3 regions of the Alteromonas sp. ABV4_515 genome follow, and region 1 is predicted to be linked to each of the others. Evidence: riboswitches for the same ligand, from Rfam matches in the RefSeq annotation. Region 1 holds a riboswitch; each other region holds the start of a gene.
The links. Region 1 has a riboswitch for cyclic di-GMP ahead of ACXAGX_RS05850 (AAA family ATPase). Riboswitches for the same ligand answer to the same signal wherever they lie in the genome.
Positions count from the first base shown of each region.

Region 2: it holds a riboswitch for cyclic di-GMP, as region 1 does, so the genes downstream of both, ACXAGX_RS08870 (PEP-CTERM sorting domain-containing protein) here and ACXAGX_RS05850 (AAA family ATPase) in region 1, are expected to answer to the same signal.
Region 3: it holds a riboswitch for cyclic di-GMP, as region 1 does, so the genes downstream of both, ACXAGX_RS17790 (NHL repeat-containing protein) here and ACXAGX_RS05850 (AAA family ATPase) in region 1, are expected to answer to the same signal.

Region 1 is NZ_JBSWWZ010000002.1:344,334-350,205, forward strand. Features, by position in the region: gene prsR (PEP-CTERM-box response regulator transcription factor) at 35-1,396, shown strand; gene ACXAGX_RS05840 (GGDEF domain-containing protein) at 1,443-2,477, opposite strand; gene ACXAGX_RS05845 (ribbon-helix-helix domain-containing protein) at 2,657-2,989, opposite strand; gene ACXAGX_RS05850 (AAA family ATPase) at 2,949-3,644, opposite strand; cyclic di-GMP riboswitch class I at 3,734-3,824, opposite strand; gene ACXAGX_RS05855 (alpha/beta hydrolase) at 4,077-5,120, shown strand; gene ACXAGX_RS05860 (YybH family protein) at 5,353-5,742, shown strand.
Region 2 is NZ_JBSWWZ010000003.1:256,141-262,012, reverse strand. Features, by position in the region: gene ACXAGX_RS08885 (GNAT family N-acetyltransferase) at 1-458, opposite strand, end outside; gene ACXAGX_RS08880 (acyl-CoA thioesterase) at 504-923, shown strand; gene ACXAGX_RS08875 (helix-turn-helix domain-containing protein) at 950-2,740, opposite strand; cyclic di-GMP riboswitch class I at 2,925-3,013, shown strand; gene ACXAGX_RS08870 (PEP-CTERM sorting domain-containing protein) at 3,061-3,720, shown strand; TPP riboswitch at 3,857-3,958, shown strand; gene ACXAGX_RS08865 (TonB-dependent receptor) at 4,018-5,872, shown strand, end outside.
Region 3 is NZ_JBSWWZ010000007.1:311,695-317,566, reverse strand. Features, by position in the region: gene ACXAGX_RS17800 (ATP-binding protein) at 1-1,243, shown strand, start outside; gene ACXAGX_RS17795 (PEP-CTERM sorting domain-containing protein) at 1,322-1,969, opposite strand; cyclic di-GMP riboswitch class I at 2,820-2,893, shown strand; gene ACXAGX_RS17790 (NHL repeat-containing protein) at 2,955-4,154, shown strand; gene ACXAGX_RS17785 (PEP-CTERM sorting domain-containing protein) at 4,431-5,093, opposite strand; gene ACXAGX_RS17780 (glycosyltransferase family 2 protein) at 5,355-5,872, opposite strand, start outside.

The DNA.
Region 1 (5,872 bases):
CCCATAACGAAATACTATTTATGGAATTTTAAGAATGACCGATACGATTCTTGTTGTCGACGATGACCTCGGCATCCAAAAACAGTTGAAATGGAGCTTTACTGATTACGATGTGGTCTTTGCTGATGACAGAACCTCGGCTATTGCTCAGTTACGTCGTCACGAACCGAAGGTTGTAACTTTGGATCTTGGCTTGCCGCCTGATCCCGCCAATGCGTCAGAAGGGCTTAAAACCCTTGAAGAAATTATGGCACTGGCACCACGCACAAAAGTGATTGTGGTAACAGGCAATAACGATAAAGAAAATGCGCTTAAAGCCATCGACCTTGGCGCTTACGACTTTTACCAAAAGCCAATAGATTCAGACACCATCAAGTTGTTGGTGCAGCGTGCATTGAACCTGGCCAACCTGGAACACCAAAACCGGATCTTGGCGAAGGCGCGTCCTGCCATGGGCCGAATCATTGGTAATTCCGATGCCATTCAAGCGGTAATGCGCAAAGCGGAGAAGATTGCTGGCACCGACATAAGCACACTGCTGCAGGGAGAAAGTGGTACCGGTAAGGAAGTGTTTGCACGCAGCATTCACGAACATAGCCCCCGTAAAGACAAGCCTTTTGTTGCAATCAACTGTGCCTCTATTCCGGAAAACCTGCTGGAAAGTGAGCTGTTTGGTTATGAAAAGGGCGCATTTACCGGCGCTAACAAAACCACTCTGGGTAAAATCGAAACGGCCCAGGGCGGTACACTGTTCCTCGATGAAATAGGTGATATGCCCATTGGTCTGCAAGCTAAGATGCTGCGTTTCTTACAGGAGCGAGTGATTGAGCGAGTAGGTGGCCGCGCCGAAATCCCGGTTGATATTCGGGTTATCTGTGCAACGCACCGTGATTTACAACAGATGGTTGCCGACGAAACATTCCGTGAGGATTTGTATTATCGCGTAGGTGAAATTCCTATTTTCATTCCGCCTTTACGGGAGCGGGAACAGGATATTATTCTGTTGGCGCGCACCTTCCTAAACACCTATCGAGAAGAGTTTAACGCGAAAGCGAAAAGTTTCTCAGACAACGCAATTCAAGCCATGCTGGCGCACAAGTGGCCTGGCAACATTCGTGAAATGCAAAATAAGCTGAAGTCTGCGGTTATTATGGCGGAAGGCTCGGTGGTGCAAGCGGAAGATCTCGGCTTAATGGCACCGCGAGGTGATGCTGAGCCAGAAACGCTGAATTTACGCGAAGTGAGAGAAATGGCGGAAAGCCGTGCCATTCGTCGAGCCTACCAAACGGCAGACAAAAACATGTCAAAAACAGCGGAGTTACTGGGTGTTACCCGTCCTACACTGTATTCCCTGATTGATAAATATCACATGGAAGACATTAAGACTGGCGTTTAGTCTGCGTATACGTGAAGCCTCGTTGTTGAGGCGTTACAATAAACGCTTAATCTGGCCAGTAGATGCTGGCTAGATTATTCAACGACGTTTTGACATTTGTGCCGCTAATACCAAATCTATGCGCAAGGGGCGTAAGCTCATCTGTTGGGTGAAACGCGCCAGTCGCGTTTTCCACGCCAACCCAACAATCCCGCTGAGAAATTTTCGCGGCATACAGGCAATAGTCGGTGAGAGAAAAGGTTTGCTCCCAACTGAATGCAGCTGAACGTTCCGGCCATAGCGGCAATGCCGAAAACCCCACACTGCAGGTAAGATGGATAACCTCTCCGTTCGCCACAATGAACCGCTTTTGCCTTACCGCTTCAATCAATCGATTTGCCAAATCGGTCAATTCTCTTCTGTCGGCCTGCCGACAGATGATCAGAAACTCTTCTCCTCCCCATCTCACTAACAGATCGGTGCTTCGAAAAAGCGTTTTTAACACCTGAGTGAACTGTACGAGGACCTGGTCGCCAGCAAGGTGACCGTATACATCGTTAATCCGTTTAAAGTGGTCGATATCGACCAGAAAGCACAGCAGATCTTGTTTGGTAGCATGTTGTAGATGCTTGGTACTGGCGTAATAGTGCTGCACTCGCGTAATCTCACCAGGAAGATGGGCATTCAAAAAGTTGCGGTTGTTCAGCCCCGTGAGCGGATCGCGCATGCTCACTCTTTCCAAAGCTTTGTTGGCCGCTTCTAATTCGGTATTTTTTAATTCGAGTTCACTGGTACGGGCTTTTATCTGTGCAGCAAGGAAACGGTTTTGACGATATTGTTCGTAGCGCCCCCAGCATAAAAAGATGAGCAAAAGGGCTGATACCAACGAACCTAATACAAACATATTATACAAACTGCGCTGTCTGAGTGCTGCGAGTTCCTGTGTTGCCACCAACTGTTGCTTTTCAAGTGAGAGGGTACGAATTGCCAACTTAGCATCGGCACTGGTTTTTGCCAGGTAGGCAGCTTGTTCTTCAGTCAGTTGCTTACTGAATGCCTGTGTGGTGTTATCGGCCAGGTCATAGTCTTGTGAATTTGCCACAGCACAAACACTACAAAACGCAGTGAGAACAAAAATACTGCGGTACCAGAAACTCTTCATCATCATCCTGTCTTGAAAAAGTTAACAGCAAAGGGAAGCAGTAAATGCTTCCCTGGGTGGCCGGAGAGCACTCCATGTCACTCCGTATTGTGAATTGCCTTGTTATTAAGGCAGAAGAATCAGGGGGTATTGTCGGTGAGTACAGACGCTATCTCGCCGTTAATTTGTTTTTCAATCCAGATCCTGATTAATCTGGAACGACATATCCCGGTCGTTTCTGATAACTCACTCAGTTTATCTATGGCATTTTCAGTTAGCGTGAAGGTGGCTCTGCGCATGGGGCCCGTAGGCAACGGTGTAACAACGGGTGCGGGTTCTGGCAACGCGTAGAGTTTTGCACCTGAAGGCTTACCTGCAGCGTAGGTGAGCGCATCATCAATAAAGCTATCAATACTGACTGGCGCCGCAGGTTTAGCTGACAGCGTGGATTTTTTGAGACTGCAAAGGCTCATAAGATTCCCCCTTACCCCGGGACAGAAGCTCTTCGATAATACTGCGAATTTCCGTCGATGCTTTGCCGGTAGGCTCACTTTCCATTACCGACTGGCCGGATTCCTCAGAATCATCATACATGTTGCGACTGAATGTCACGGCATCCAACACCGGCACTTCAAAAGAGCGGCAGACCTCTTTGGCTTCTAATATGCGACTTGCCAGAGAAGGAAGGGAAGGACACTGGGTGATAACGAACGCCGCATTCATAGTGGGGTTAACCATTTTACACGTCGATAAAATGTCTTCCATATGAGGTACGGTTTTCAGGTCGCGACGTTTCGGACGCAAAGGAATAAGAATGTGGTCAGCCACCGCCATGGATGAGCGCAGAGCGAGGTTATCCTGACCACCGCAGTCGATAACGACAAAATCGTAATGTTCGCGCAGACTGAGAAGCTCATTACGGATCTTTCCGTATAGCTGAACGCAGTTAATCGAAGGTAACTTTTCGTTTGCCTTGCGTTCCTGTATCCAGTCTGACGTGGTGCGTTGAGGGTCGCAGTCGACCATCAGCACGCTGGCATTTTTTTCAGTTCGTAAATATACAGCGATGTTTTGTGCGAGACAGCTTTTTCCGCTGCCGCCTTTTTCGCCACCAACTAACACGATCATTGTCAGTTCCTCAACGTTCGCTACAGCAACCACTGCAGCTAATGAATGTGACTGAAAAAGTGAACCTAAGTCCCGAAGAACTATGCTTGTTCGGTAACCCCGCTATCGTGGTCTGCTACACAGACGGTAGACCGGAGGCTTTGCGTCACGGGTTTTCACGCCGCTTTGCCTTTTTCAACAGATTTACTACAGGCATTACAGCCGATTGTGGCTGCAGTAACCAGTTGGTGAGATAGTAGTCAAAACTGAATGCATCCGCCGCATGTTACGGAATATTCAGGGATAAAATAATATACCTTTCATTTCTTTACTACCGGTACAAATAAACCGTATCTGCGCACCGTTTATCCAATGTATAACCATCCTAAACCGGTTTTTATCTGTTACTATTAAGAGGTTATCAATATTTATACCAGCGAGAAGGAGAGGCGAGTGTCTAAGGCTGCCTTATTCAGTGCACTGTTGTTGGTTATCAGCGCCACAACAACCGCAAAGGAAAACGAACTGAGTGACGGATTCGCCGCTTTCAGTCATTTGTATGAAGAGCGGTTAGGGCAGGTGCGAGCCTGTATGAACCGTTCAGTGACGCGTTTTGATGTGTGTTCACCGGCTCTGCGAAACGATGGAAATGCGCCTTATATCCTTCATCACGGAAATAAAACCGCGAAAGTGGCCGTACTGCTCCACGGCCTGAGTGACTCGCCCTTTTATATGACGGGCATTGCCCGCTTCCTGTATGACAAAGGGTTTAACGTGATTGTGCCGCTGAACGTCGGGCATGGTCAGCTAGAAGCCGACGACGAAATGAGTGACAGCCAACTCGATGAGCGCTGGGCTGCACATTTGAATGATGTTATGGCGCTGGCTCCCCAGTTTGGCGACGAAATTTTCCTCGGCGGTTTTTCGACCGGTGGGGCGCTGTCGGTACAGCACTATCTTCATCACCCGGATAATATCAAAGGGCTAATGTTATTCTCTGGTGCACTGGCGCTGGATAGCGGGGTAGAGCGGTTGTCAAAAATCTGGGGAATTAGCCTGGTTGCACGGATGATCGACGGTACCTATGTCACCCAAGGGCCTAATCCATATAAATATCCGACAATCGCCAGCTTCTCTGGGTTGGAGTTAATGGATGTCATTAACGATATACGCGAACAATACGAAGAGGGTAAGACCATCGATATACCGGTATTTGCAGCCCATTCGCAGGCCGATACCACTACGCCCATTGTGGGAATTGAGACCTTGATGGCGCACACGACCACCAAAACAAATACCTTCTTTGTTATTGATGAGAGCTTTAAAACTTGCCATGCCGATGTCGTAGTTAACAGCAAAATGGTGGTAGACATGCATTTCGACGATAGCAACGTGGACTTGCGAGACAACTGTGCCGCACCGCAGGCAAACCCGCTGTTCCGGCAGATGATTATGATGTTAGGCAGCTTTGTTGATGAAGTGGCGGAAAAAGGTTAAAAAGCCATTTGACTCCACATGCCATAACGCTTACCTTTTAGGCATCACGTACCGGAAAAATAATGAACCTTACTACCAGCGCTATCAAGGCAACTAACATCGCTCTTATTATTCTACTCGCTATTCTTAGAAATGGGCGGGTTTGCTAGTACGTAAATAAATTAACTAAAACCCGCCGCGAAGGCGGGTTTTTTGTTCGTCTTCGTGGTTATAAATCAGGAGACGACAGATCATGAACCACCCAATATCCCAGCAATTACAGGCGTTGCATCAGGCTGTAAATAGCAATGATGCCGCCGCATTGCAGCAACTCTACAAAGATGACGCTGTGCTGGTAGATAAGCCTTTTATCTCTGAGCACCGCGATATTCACGGCGCGTTACATGAGTTTAAGTCTCGTTATATGCCAGAACATGTAGTGTCCCATGGTGATGAGGTAGTGATTGAAGCGGGCGATACCGCGTTGGTGATCAGTAAGTTGTACCTGAACAGCAAACAGGCCATCGACAAGATGGGCTGCGACTACAAAAAAGCCATTTACGTGTTCCGTAAAAATGAGAGCGGGGAATGGCAATGCGCCATCGACAACTTTTTTGGTGTCGATCTCATTGATTATGTGTAATGGCAGCAGGGCTGATATTGAATTTCAGCCCTTCGCTCCCATATCTGATGCACAGATAATGCGGTCTGCGTATGCTTACGTCCGCAAACAGAAGAATTAAACCGTGAATCACACACCATTACCGAACAGG
Region 2 (5,872 bases), on a different contig from region 1:
TCGGCCAAATAGCTAATGTATTGACTCTTGTGTATTTCGGAACCGTGACTCAGGAAGTGCGGGTTTAGCACACTTTCATGCTGTGCCCAGGTTTCAAGTGGCGGACAAAGTAGGATGGTTGTGCCGCCTTGTCGAACAGTTCCAGCTATGGCAGCTAACACAGACGGGCGAAACGTTTCTCCGGCATCGACAACCGCGACATCGAATTCTTTGCCCAGTAAATCTTTAAAGTGCGTGTAGGAGCGGTGCTTCAAAGTCATTGCAGGCGCAAAATCGCCTATCCAGCAGCAATCTAACTGGCCAGCCAAGCCCGAGACGATAGAACTAGCCTTGTCTATACACCAGGTGGTTTCACCCGTGATCAGCAGCAGTTGTCGCTGATAGCAACCATTCGTCGATGATAATGGGTGAGAAATCCACTCAGTTGGGTCTGTCTGGGCCATGTGCCATTTTTTCACGTATAATCCTGCGCTTAGTTTATCGATTGTTTAAGAGGAATTCGAATGCGCTTTTTGTCCCGCCGACTGGTAATGCCGAATGATTTAAATTATGCCAATGCATTATTCGGAGGCAGAGCGATGGAGTGGATTGACGAGGAAGCAGCCATCTTTGCAACTTGTCAGTTAGAAACCAATTGTTTGGTGACCAAACATATTGGCGAAATTACTTTTGAGTCGCCAGCGCTTCAGGGTGATATTGTTGAGTTTGGTTTGGAAACGAAAAAGGTGGGTAGAACATCTATTACCGTCAGTTGTTTGGTACGAAATAAAGCCACTAAAAAAACCATCTGTCTGGCAGACGATATTGTGTTTGTAACACTCGATCCAGAAACCCGAATGCCAACACCGCATGGAAAAACCATGGCTGCGCTGGAAGCGCAAACGGAGCAGGAAATTAGAAACCTCAACTTGCAGGTTGATTAGCCCCCACACATGTGAGGCAGCCTGTGTCAGGCTGCCGAAGATTTCCAATTTGCGAGTACGTCGGTGAGAGTGTTGATTTGAGCCTCTGTTAGACCGTCTCCCGCCGCATAGGTTTGCGGTTCACCTAATTTTGCCAGTGAGGTGAATGCAATGTCATGACACAGCAAAATTTGCCCTGCTACCGAGCTGGCACTTCCACGTTCTTCTATATTACAAAGTTTCCAGAGTTGCTGGTTCAGGTCGCTGGCAAACCCCCAGCGGAGTAACATTAACGACGTTGCGCCATACAGACAAATGCCATAATCTTGATTCACTTTATCGACAAAATCGCTAAAGCTTTCGCTTTCCTCCCACCCAGATAACGCACCGTCCGCAAACAAACATTCATCGTGGAAAATTAAAAATACCGATAGCGTACCGAACAATAACAACTGTTTAATTTTTTCTGTCTGCGCTTCATCGTATTGCGAAAAACCAAAAAGCCGTTGGAACACGGTATAACTGAGCAGCATCGCATCGGTGAGAATTTCAATATTGGAAAATCGACACTGTGCGGTCAGTAATTGTTGCGCTGCAAAAATGACAGCGAGGTCTCGGATATTGCCTAACCCGAGATTGCGGCCAATGGCTTGTTCCAGGCTTTTGGGGGTTGTTCCGTACACGGCGCGGCTTGCTTTGCTCATCACGTGAGCTTGAAATATCGGATCTTTTTCAATGAGAGACACAACGCCAGGCAATGTCATGGCTTCTGCATCCATTTTCAGCAACGAACGAATTGAGTGGGGCAGTGGAGGCAGATTTTCCACCACCTCCAGCAAATTACTATTGCCCGTCTGAAATCGAAGTCGGTTTCCCAACTGACGAAGCTGACCGGCACTTATACCGCTATGCTCTTTAAAGCTCCGCTCGAATGAACGTCGGTCAGAAAACCCTAACGCTTCAGCAGCATCTTCTGTTTTCTGGCCACTCAATAATCGATGACAGGATTGATCATGGATGAACTCTTTCAGCAAAGCACTGAATGAAATGGAATCTTGTCTAAGCTGACGACGAAAAGCGGATTCAGTTTGCCCTAGTTGAGTTGCTACCCACTCCGAGCGGATTCGTGCAGGACTCGCTGCTTTTTGGAAAACGTCACGCACTTGTTGCTTAAGTGGAATGTCATGGGTTTCTTCCAGTCCAGCAGAAAGCATCTTTTTAATCGATTGCGAATAGTAAAAAGACGCGACTTCACACCAGGCGTTGGCAAAACAAAGGCGCACTTTGCCAGTCTCATAATGAATATCACTGTGACTCAGTGGTGCCAAAAGCGCTTCAGGCTGAGCGTTCATGGGCGGCATGGTGACACGGGAAAAGTCAAATTTGCGCCCGGCAAGATGACGAAAAAGCGCCAGCAGAAAATAGCACCGAAGTTCCGTTAGTATTATGTGTGGCGATGAAGCAAATTCTACCGTGGTAATGGTACCGTCTGATTTCACCGTGAGATTGGCTTGCTCACCCATTAAATGACGGTAATGCTTGCCCAATACATGCATGGCGTCGTCGATATGTTTGCTGGCAGTCAAATACACCACCAGGTTACTCATTTTATTGAAATCGAGATAACCAATAAGTGAACGGCCGGTCTGTTGAAACTGACTCGCAGGACAAAGATCGTGGAAGAGGTTTGCTAAGGTCTCATCATCAAGTTTGCCGCTTTCAACGCTGGCAATACATTCCAGTGCAAGATTATCTCGCTCATTGTTAAGACCAGAATCCCGTCTGAAACTGAGTAAAGCCCGAATAATTGCTGACCAGAAAAGTCCTTGGTAATGCACGTGCGCTCCCATGTTTTAAGCTGCTTGTTAGAATATAGCAAATGCAGGTTGCATGACAGAGGAGGGCACTATTTATTCCCTGGTACAAATGTGTCCCAAAGATCGAACGGATCTGTCCTGTTTTGCTTTACGCCGCCCTCGTATTATTACAACCGTTGATTGAATAAGGGAAACGTCACTTCCCCCAACAACATGCCAAACCTGCCGTGAGGCAGGGACGGAAAGCCACGGGTCTTACTGACCAACCGCCAGTAAGACAGCCGGGCTGCAGTGAAGTTGATTAATTACTTTCAGGCAAACACTGCTCAAGGACTCAAAAAATGAAATTTAGCATCAAAGCTGCAGCACTGGTAACCACGTTTTTCGCAGCCTTTTCTTCAAACGCTGACGTAATTTCAACTTACGATATTGATTTCGCCACCGCTGATTTAGAAGCGCATCAGCAGAATGGTAGTACTTACGACGTTTACACGAATGGCGTACTTAATTTACGAGAAAATGCGTGGGTAACGCTTAATCTGTTCGATACGTTTGGTATTTCAGAACTGGATCTCGATAATGGAGCGACATCGTACAACTTCACTTTTGACATCAGAGTGCTGCCTGGTGCGAGAAATCCAAATCCTAACCCTTTCACTGAAATCGCAGGGCTGTGGTTTGCCGATTTTACTAACGGTGAGCAGAACCACGATGCAAGTCGCACGTTCAATCTAGCAGGTACACAGAACTTCGGTATTCAGGACTTGGTATACACCAATGCGCCTCGCTGGGAAACGTTCAGCATCAATCTAGATGATTACTTCTCTGGTGTCATCACTGACATCGTATTCATTAACGACTGTAATTTAAATGCTGGCTGTGGCGACATGAAAACCCGTTTCCGTAACGCCTCTATCACTGAAGTCAGTGAACCTGGCGCCATGTCACTCATCCTTTTAGGTATGGGATTGATGGGATGGCGCGCAAGACGCCAGAAATAACAAGTCGTCAGACTTCCTCAGCCCGCCAACGTCACATGGCGGGCTTTTTTGTGTTTGCGGATCAGTGTTCTGCAGCTTGACTCAGGTTATGAAGTTGTTAGACTGCAGGCGCATTTTTGCTACAACGGTAAAAATGCATTAGGCCAAGGGGTGCCGGTTAGCGGCTGAGATCCATTGTGTGGGAACCCTTAAACCTGATCCGGATAATACCGGCGTAGGGATGGTGAAAAATTTGATTTAGCTACCTCAATACCTGCCTGTAAAACCGGATCTTTTTGATGACTGAAGAGATCCTTAATGAAAAAAAGCACATTACTCCTCGCCATTCTGGCAACACCGGCATTTGCTGATAACGACACCGATATAGAAAAAATCACGGTTAGCGGCGATTTCAGAGCATCTACCCTTGAACAACTCAGCGCCAGCGCATCGGTTTTCGGCGAAGAGCGCTTAGATAGCCGTCAGGCCTCTCACGTTGAAAATATGCTGAATGTGGCGCCCAATGTGAATTTTGCCAGTGGTGCTTCCCGTGGCCGTTTTATTCAAATTCGTGGTATCGGCGAGCGTAGTCAGTTTGCTGAGCCCATTAATCCTTCTGTCAGCTTTATGGTTGATGACTTTGATTTTTCAGGTCTTGCTGCCGCTGGCGTATTATTCGATACCCGTCAGTTGGAAGTGTATCGCGGCCCGCAGGCTACCGTATTCGGTGCTGGGTCCCTTGCTGGTGCAGTGAAAATTGTGAGTCATGCCGCAGATGCAGACGACAGTCACTTTGAATTCGGTTTGGGCAACACGTCGCTAATGCGTATTGAAGGTGCACACAGTGTACAAGTGTCAGAAGACTTCGCTATTCGTCTGGCCGGGGTGCATAACAGTAGTGACGGCTTTGTTGAGAACGACTTTCTTGAGCGTGACGACACCAATAATATTGATGAAAGTGCGGTAAGACTCGCTGCACAATGGAATATTAGCAGTAAAACTAGCCTGAATGCCGACCTGCGCTGGTACGACGTAAACAATGGTTATGATGCCTTTTCGCTGGACAATAACCGACACACACTTTCTGATGAACCTGGATTTGATGATCAACTCACTAAGGGGATCAGCCTGCATTTGAATCATCAGCTGGATGCCGGTTTACTGGAAGTGATTGCCACCGCTGCGAACCATGATATCGCCTATGGCTACGACGAAGATTGGACTTACGATGGTTTCCATCCATGGGGATACACGTCGTTCGATGCCTACTTCCGCGACGTTCAACAACGCTCTGCAGAGGTGCGTTTTACCTCGGCAGATGATAAGAAACTGTTCGGTGATACCACGACTTGGGTTGTTGGTGCGCGCATTAATCACAGTGAACAAAACTTGTTACGTGAATACACCTATGCCGACGGTGACTTCATTAGCCAATTTGAACCAACCACCACGGCGGTATATGGACAGCTTGATACACAGTTAAATGATTCGTGGTTGTTAACTACGGCGCTGCGTGTTGAGGAGTATTCTCAAAAATACAATGACAATGCCGGTTTGGACTCAGAAGACGACTCCAGCATGGTGGGCGGAAAAGTGGCACTGACCTATGACTGGGACGGTGATTTTGTGTATGCCAGTGTATCTCGTGGTTACAAAGCAGCAGGTGTCAACTTCGACGAGCAGGTAAGTGAAGCACGTCGATTCTACGATACTGAATATAACTGGAATTACGAAGTGGGTTATAAAGGGCAACTGTTTGACCCTGCGATCACCGCACGTTTCGCTGTGTTCTATATGGACAGACAAGATACTCAGGTGAATGATTACGACGTACAAACCCGTGAAGATGGCTCGGCAGCCTTTATCGACCTGACCGCCAATGCCGATGTAGGCACCAATAAAGGTGCTGAGGCTGAACTGAGCTGGCAGGTAACTGACGCGTGGACTCTGCAGGGATCTGTGGGCTATTTAAGTGCAACCTTTGAAGGTTATGAAACGGCTGATGGTGCCTATGTTGACGAACAGCGTCAGGCGCAGTCGCCTAAATTTACTGCTAACCTGTTCAGTGAGTTCTGGCTAACCGATGAGTGGGTATGGCGGGCAGACATGGACTTTAAAGACGAATACCGTTTCTCAGACAGTCATGACGAAACCGCTCCCGCTGCCACATTAT
Region 3 (5,872 bases), on a different contig from region 1:
CGAATTGGAGCACTTCGTTGCCTTCTTCCAGGATGTAACAGAACGGGAGCAAGGACAGCAGTTTCTCGAAGAAGCCCGTTTACGCGCGGAAGAATCTGCCCGCCTGAAATCGAGCTTTCTTGCCAGCATGTCGCACGAAGTACGCACGCCTTTGCATGGTGTATCTGGTGCGTTGCAACTGGTAAGCAAAACCGCGCTGGATAAAACACAACAGCATTATGTGGGCCTGGCCGATGAGAGCATTCGCAACTTACAGCACATTGTGGATGACATTCTCGACTTCTCAAAAATTGAAGCCGGACAACTTAAGCTGGAAAATGTGCCGTTTAACCTGCCCTTGCTGCTAGAAACCTTGTACGAACAGTTCAGCATCAGCAGTGATGAAAAAGGGCTGCAACTTAATTTGGATACTGAGCTGGCCGAGCATGTGATGGTACAAGGCGACCCCGTACGGTTGCGTCAGGTATTGAGCAATCTATTGAGCAATGCGGTTAAGTTTACCCAAAACGGCAGTATATTACTTTCAATGAATCTTGTAGAAACAACCAGCGAACAATGGCAGTTACAGGGCTTTGTGCAAGACAGCGGCATCGGCATAGATGAAGGCAACCTCGACAGCATCTTTGAGGTGTTCCAGCAGGAAGATACGTCAACCACCCGAAAATTTGGCGGTACGGGATTGGGCCTTTCTATCAGTAGGCAGCTCTGCCGCCTTATGCAAGGCGACCTCACCGTACAAAGTCGCAAAGACGAAGGCAGTAAATTCATCTTCACCGTAGCCGTTTCCAGACCCGCCTACGAAGCTTACATTGTCACACCGGACACAACTAAGCACAGCGAGTCAGAAGTTACGCTTCAACCCAGCCGCATACTGATTGTGGAAGACAACGAAATTAATCAGCTTATCGCCCGGGAACATTTAAGCGAACACAAAACGCTAACCGCCAAAAACGGTGTAGAAGCGCTGGAAGCACTGAAACGACTTAAAGTGCAGTTCGATGTGATTTTAATGGACTGCCACATGCCAAAAATGGATGGGTTTGAGACTACACGGCGCATCCGCGCTGGTGAAGCCGGTGAGCGATATAAAGAAGTACCTATTATTGCGCTAACGGCCAATGCCATGAAAGGTGATAGAGAGCGTTGTGAAGCGGCAGGCATGGATGATTATATTAGTAAGCCGTTTACTGCCACGCAGTTATTGAAAGCAGTGAGTAACGCCAGATACAAAAAAGGCCAGTAAATCATACTGGCCCTTCAAATTTATTTATTACTCTCAGGGCCTAATCTAGCGGCCATGAAGAGTAAAGATTCTAACAGCTTACTTCGCTTTGCGGCGACGCAGGCTAGCCAAACCTACCAGGCTTAAGCCCATAATAGCGATTGACGTAGGCTCTGGTACCTTTACAGACAGGTTGAAATCGCCTGATGCCAGTGCGATGTCAGTCGCTTGGTTGTTGCTGTCGAAAGACAGGAACTTAAAGCCGTTGTCTAGGCCAGTCACGTCGCTCACCAAAGCATCTAAATCAATATCCTGGGATAAATTAAAGGTCAGAACGAAGCCATCGCCGTAGAAATCGCCCCAGTTGAAAGAAAGTGCAGAGCCTGCAGACATTTCATCAGAGTCATCAACTAAAGTATAAGTACCATTACCTTCGTTGAATAAATATTCGAAATCCAGGCTACCGCTATCAGTGTTAACCGATGAATAACTGTCAAACAATCCGAACAATGCGAGGTTAGAATTGAGTTCAGCAACAAAGAATACACCTGTATTAACTTGCGCGTAAGGAAGTGCAGTAGACCACTGATTAACAGTATTCAGGCCATAGAAATCAGCGAAAGATGTGTAAGACGAATCAACATTGTATGCACCTACCTCAGCGCCATCTAACTCAATTACCGCAGCGTTTGCTGCAAAACCTACGCTCATTGCTACAACAGATAATAAACTTTTTAACTTGTTCATCAGTACTCCAGTTTAATGATGATCTTCAAATATACTAAATAAGTGTGAGCACATTTGATGCCACAAGTTAAAAACGATTACTAATCAATTATTTATAAAAATCACTACTGTACTTTATCTACGCAGTGTAAAGAATATCGACAAGAAATCTTTAAGGAGTGCGGTAAGGATCGTCATTTTTCAAAAACGGGGACGATTAGGCTATTTGGAACCATAAACAAGCGCAAACTTACAAAACCACACTCTACGCGGCGCAGTAAATATAATAATATTTAATTAAAAATCTATTAATAGTAAAAAAGAATGATTACAAAATACTCGGGTATTACTTCCGAATATCTTAATCTTTATAAATCCGTAACTTGTATGAACTTAGTCATAAACATAGCGTGACACTACTCTATGAAACGAGAATTCTTTAATACACTATCTTTAAAAAAAGGTACTGTTAATGACGTTAAAAAATAAATTGAAAATCTAGAACTGGTCCGAACACTGCAATTTAAACAAATAAACAGAATAATTTTTGTGCAGATAGGATTTAAGCAAGAACGTATTTTTAATAAAATCAATACACATAGGCTTCGAATGAAATATTTACATTGATAAAATATCTGATGTATTTTGTTTCTCACTAACGAGATGCGTTCGATGCACGATATTCTCGCTATTAAGCGAGTAGTAAAAAATTCTTTATAAAACCACATAATCTATTGTTTTTACTCCTGATAAATTGTAAAGTCGCATTTACAAACTCTAGCTCCTAGATTTGTATCTTAATTTCTATTTTAATTAGAAACTCGCTTAAACCTTAATCAATTGTAACAATTCAGCAATAAATTTTAACTGTCTTACGAAAAGGCAAACCTTTAGTGATGAAGGGACGCAAAGCCACGGGTCTTTTAAGATAGCCGGGTTGTCGGTATTAAAATTTAAATCCGAAATTTACGGAACTATGCTTAAATACCACTTAAATGGAACCTTTATGCAAAACTCATTAAAGTTATTTTGCAGTGCACTTTTATTAAATGCCACGACAGCCGGCGCTACTTATAACCATCATGGTTTTGAGGAGAAAATCTACTTCTCAGATACAATGCAGCAATTTGATGGTGTTTCTACCATATATAGAATCGAGCTCGATTCAAACGCAGAAACGGCAACCCTTATCCCGCTACAAATCAACGAAAATTCAGATGGTGTAGTCGAATATGATCACATTGATGTATTAGCGTCCTCTCCAGATGGTAATACACTATGGATGATTAATTCATTTTATGCTGAATCCACAGAACTACTTAAATATAACGTACAATCAACTAGCTTAGAAAGTATCGGCTTTGTCTCTTGGGGTGGGCCACAAGCAGAAGGCGACGCAGATCAAGCGGCTGTTGCACCTAATGGTGATCTTTATATCACTCGCAAATATAGTAACTTTGTGTACCGCTTAGACACAACAACTGCGCAAGCTGAATTTATCGGTGAAGTCACTGATACAAACTTAACTGGTGGAGATATTTCGTTTGGTAGAAACGGGGTACTTTACATGAAAAACCATGCAGGGTTATTTACACTAGATATTGAAAATGTATCAGAGCAGAATATACCTGCAGAAATGATTGGTACGAGCAGTGTGTTTTATACTGGTCTCGCTAACAGAGATGGTGGTTACGGTAATTTGCTGGTTTCAAACCGAGAAGATAGCACCTTCGATGAAGTAAGTCCTGATAGCGGATTAATACTCAATAGCTACATTATGCTTACAGAAAATGGAGCTCCATATAGCCATCAGCTTGGTGGTGATATGGCTACAGGTCCTTTCCAAACCTGTAATAGGAATGTTGATTTCTGGAAAAACAATAGCTGGAGAGATCAATCAATCACTATAAACGGACATCATATAGATGAAGTTGTAGGTAGATTCGGTACAAAATCAGAAGGCAGAGAACCTTATAATGGTATGCTTTGGAGCACTAGAAACTACACATACAGCAAACTTTATGCTCAACTGATAGCAGCAAAACTCAATACTTTTAATTCATCAAACTCTAGTTTGATTAATAGTGCAGAATCGTTCTTGCATGGAAAATCTCCATCAAAGAAAGTTAAATTCTGGGATATCTTTCACTATACACTGTACAAAACAGCTCTATACAAATTTAACAAAAAGAATAAGTGTAGATAAATAAATTATTTTTAAAGGTCTACTCTACGTTTAACTGAGTAGACCTTTTATTTATAAGCGATCGATAATCTCAGTTGCGGACATCGGTAAATTTTTTTCCTAAAACTTTTACATTCTGAGATCCAATCGAGCGCGTTAATATCTCAGAGAGCGATTTGAAAAAAAAGCCAAAGAAATATGCACATTATGCTTAATTCCTTGACTTAGATTTCATACATTACACCTTGAAAGATGCCAGTATCATTGCGAATCTCTGAATGCTAGAGATAAGGGCTATCACAACGGAAGTTTGGAACTATTCCGATTAAATGCAAATCCGAAAAGACCCAGTAAGGCTAATCCAAAGATTGATGGCTCAGGTACGTCTACAGTATTCACTATTATATTCATATTACCAGAAGCGAGTTTAATTTCAGACGCGACTCCCTGATCATCGAAAGACAGAAAGCTAAAGCCTCTATTAAGACCTGCAACATCATAAACGAAAGTATCTAGATCGATAAGATCAGACTTATCTAAAGCAAGAACGAAGCCGTCTCCATAGTATGGATACCATCTAAAATTGATGGTTGTTCCTACAACTGTATCGCTAGGATCATTGACTAAATCGTAGTTGCCAGATCCAGACTTAAACGTATAGTCAAATGTAGCCTGTCCGTTTCCGGTGTAGATTCCATTACTAAATGCATCAAAGAATCCAAACAGCGCAAGGGTATCGTTTAACTCTGCAACAAGAAAAACCGCTGTATTTATTTTTGCGTACGGAAGAGAAGTCGACCACTTTTTTGAAGTATCGTAATCATAGAAAGCCGAAAAACTACTAAAAGAACTGTCTATTTCTAGCGGTTTAACCTCGCTACCATTCACGCTAATTATACTTGCATGTACTACCGGTGTAGCACAATACACTAAAAGAATAACCATCCAAGTTCTAAACATCTTCATTCCTAATAAATCAAAGTTCCAATACCACGAACCGAAGAAGCAAAAACCGAGCCACAAATAAAACGCAATACTTTTCAATGATATAATGCATTCAAATAGATTAAAATGATCTTTTCGTCAAAAATTCTGACACAAATTAGTGCATATGTTGTTGCATCGAGGAACGCTGTTAACAACTGTATATGAATACAACATCTGAGGTATGACTAAACTGTTGTGACCGCCAAGCTTGACGGAGTACTTTAGTTGTACCTTTTAAGAAGAGACACGCATAAAGCAATATTTCAAACCTGAGCAAAGTTCTCTAAACAAGGTTTTTAGATGCCTCGGATTCCTTTTTAGGCCATGCCATGTTGTTCTCAAAAAATATTTAGTTGTACTTACACACGATTTTCTATTGAAAAAGAACATCTTTGCATAGTATGCCCCCCTACCCTTATCATAATTTGCCGATAATTTGACCTTATCTGCTTCTTTTCGCCCGTGATGGTGGTAAATCACAGGAAGAGGACTGTAGCAACCAGCATAGCCGCTAAAGGAAAGTCGACCAATAACATCTATATCTTCACACGGGAAATCAGTACCGGCCCCCAGTTCAGGGTCGAAGCCACCGACATTATCGAGGACATGTCGTCTTACCGCCATGTTCGCGCCTTTCAGAACTCCCGCTGGCATGAATTTATCGGCAGGATAGTAAACTGAATTTTCTCGGTAATCGACAGTTATCATTGCATCTGTTTTATCCCATAGTAGGATCCTTCCACCAGCATAGG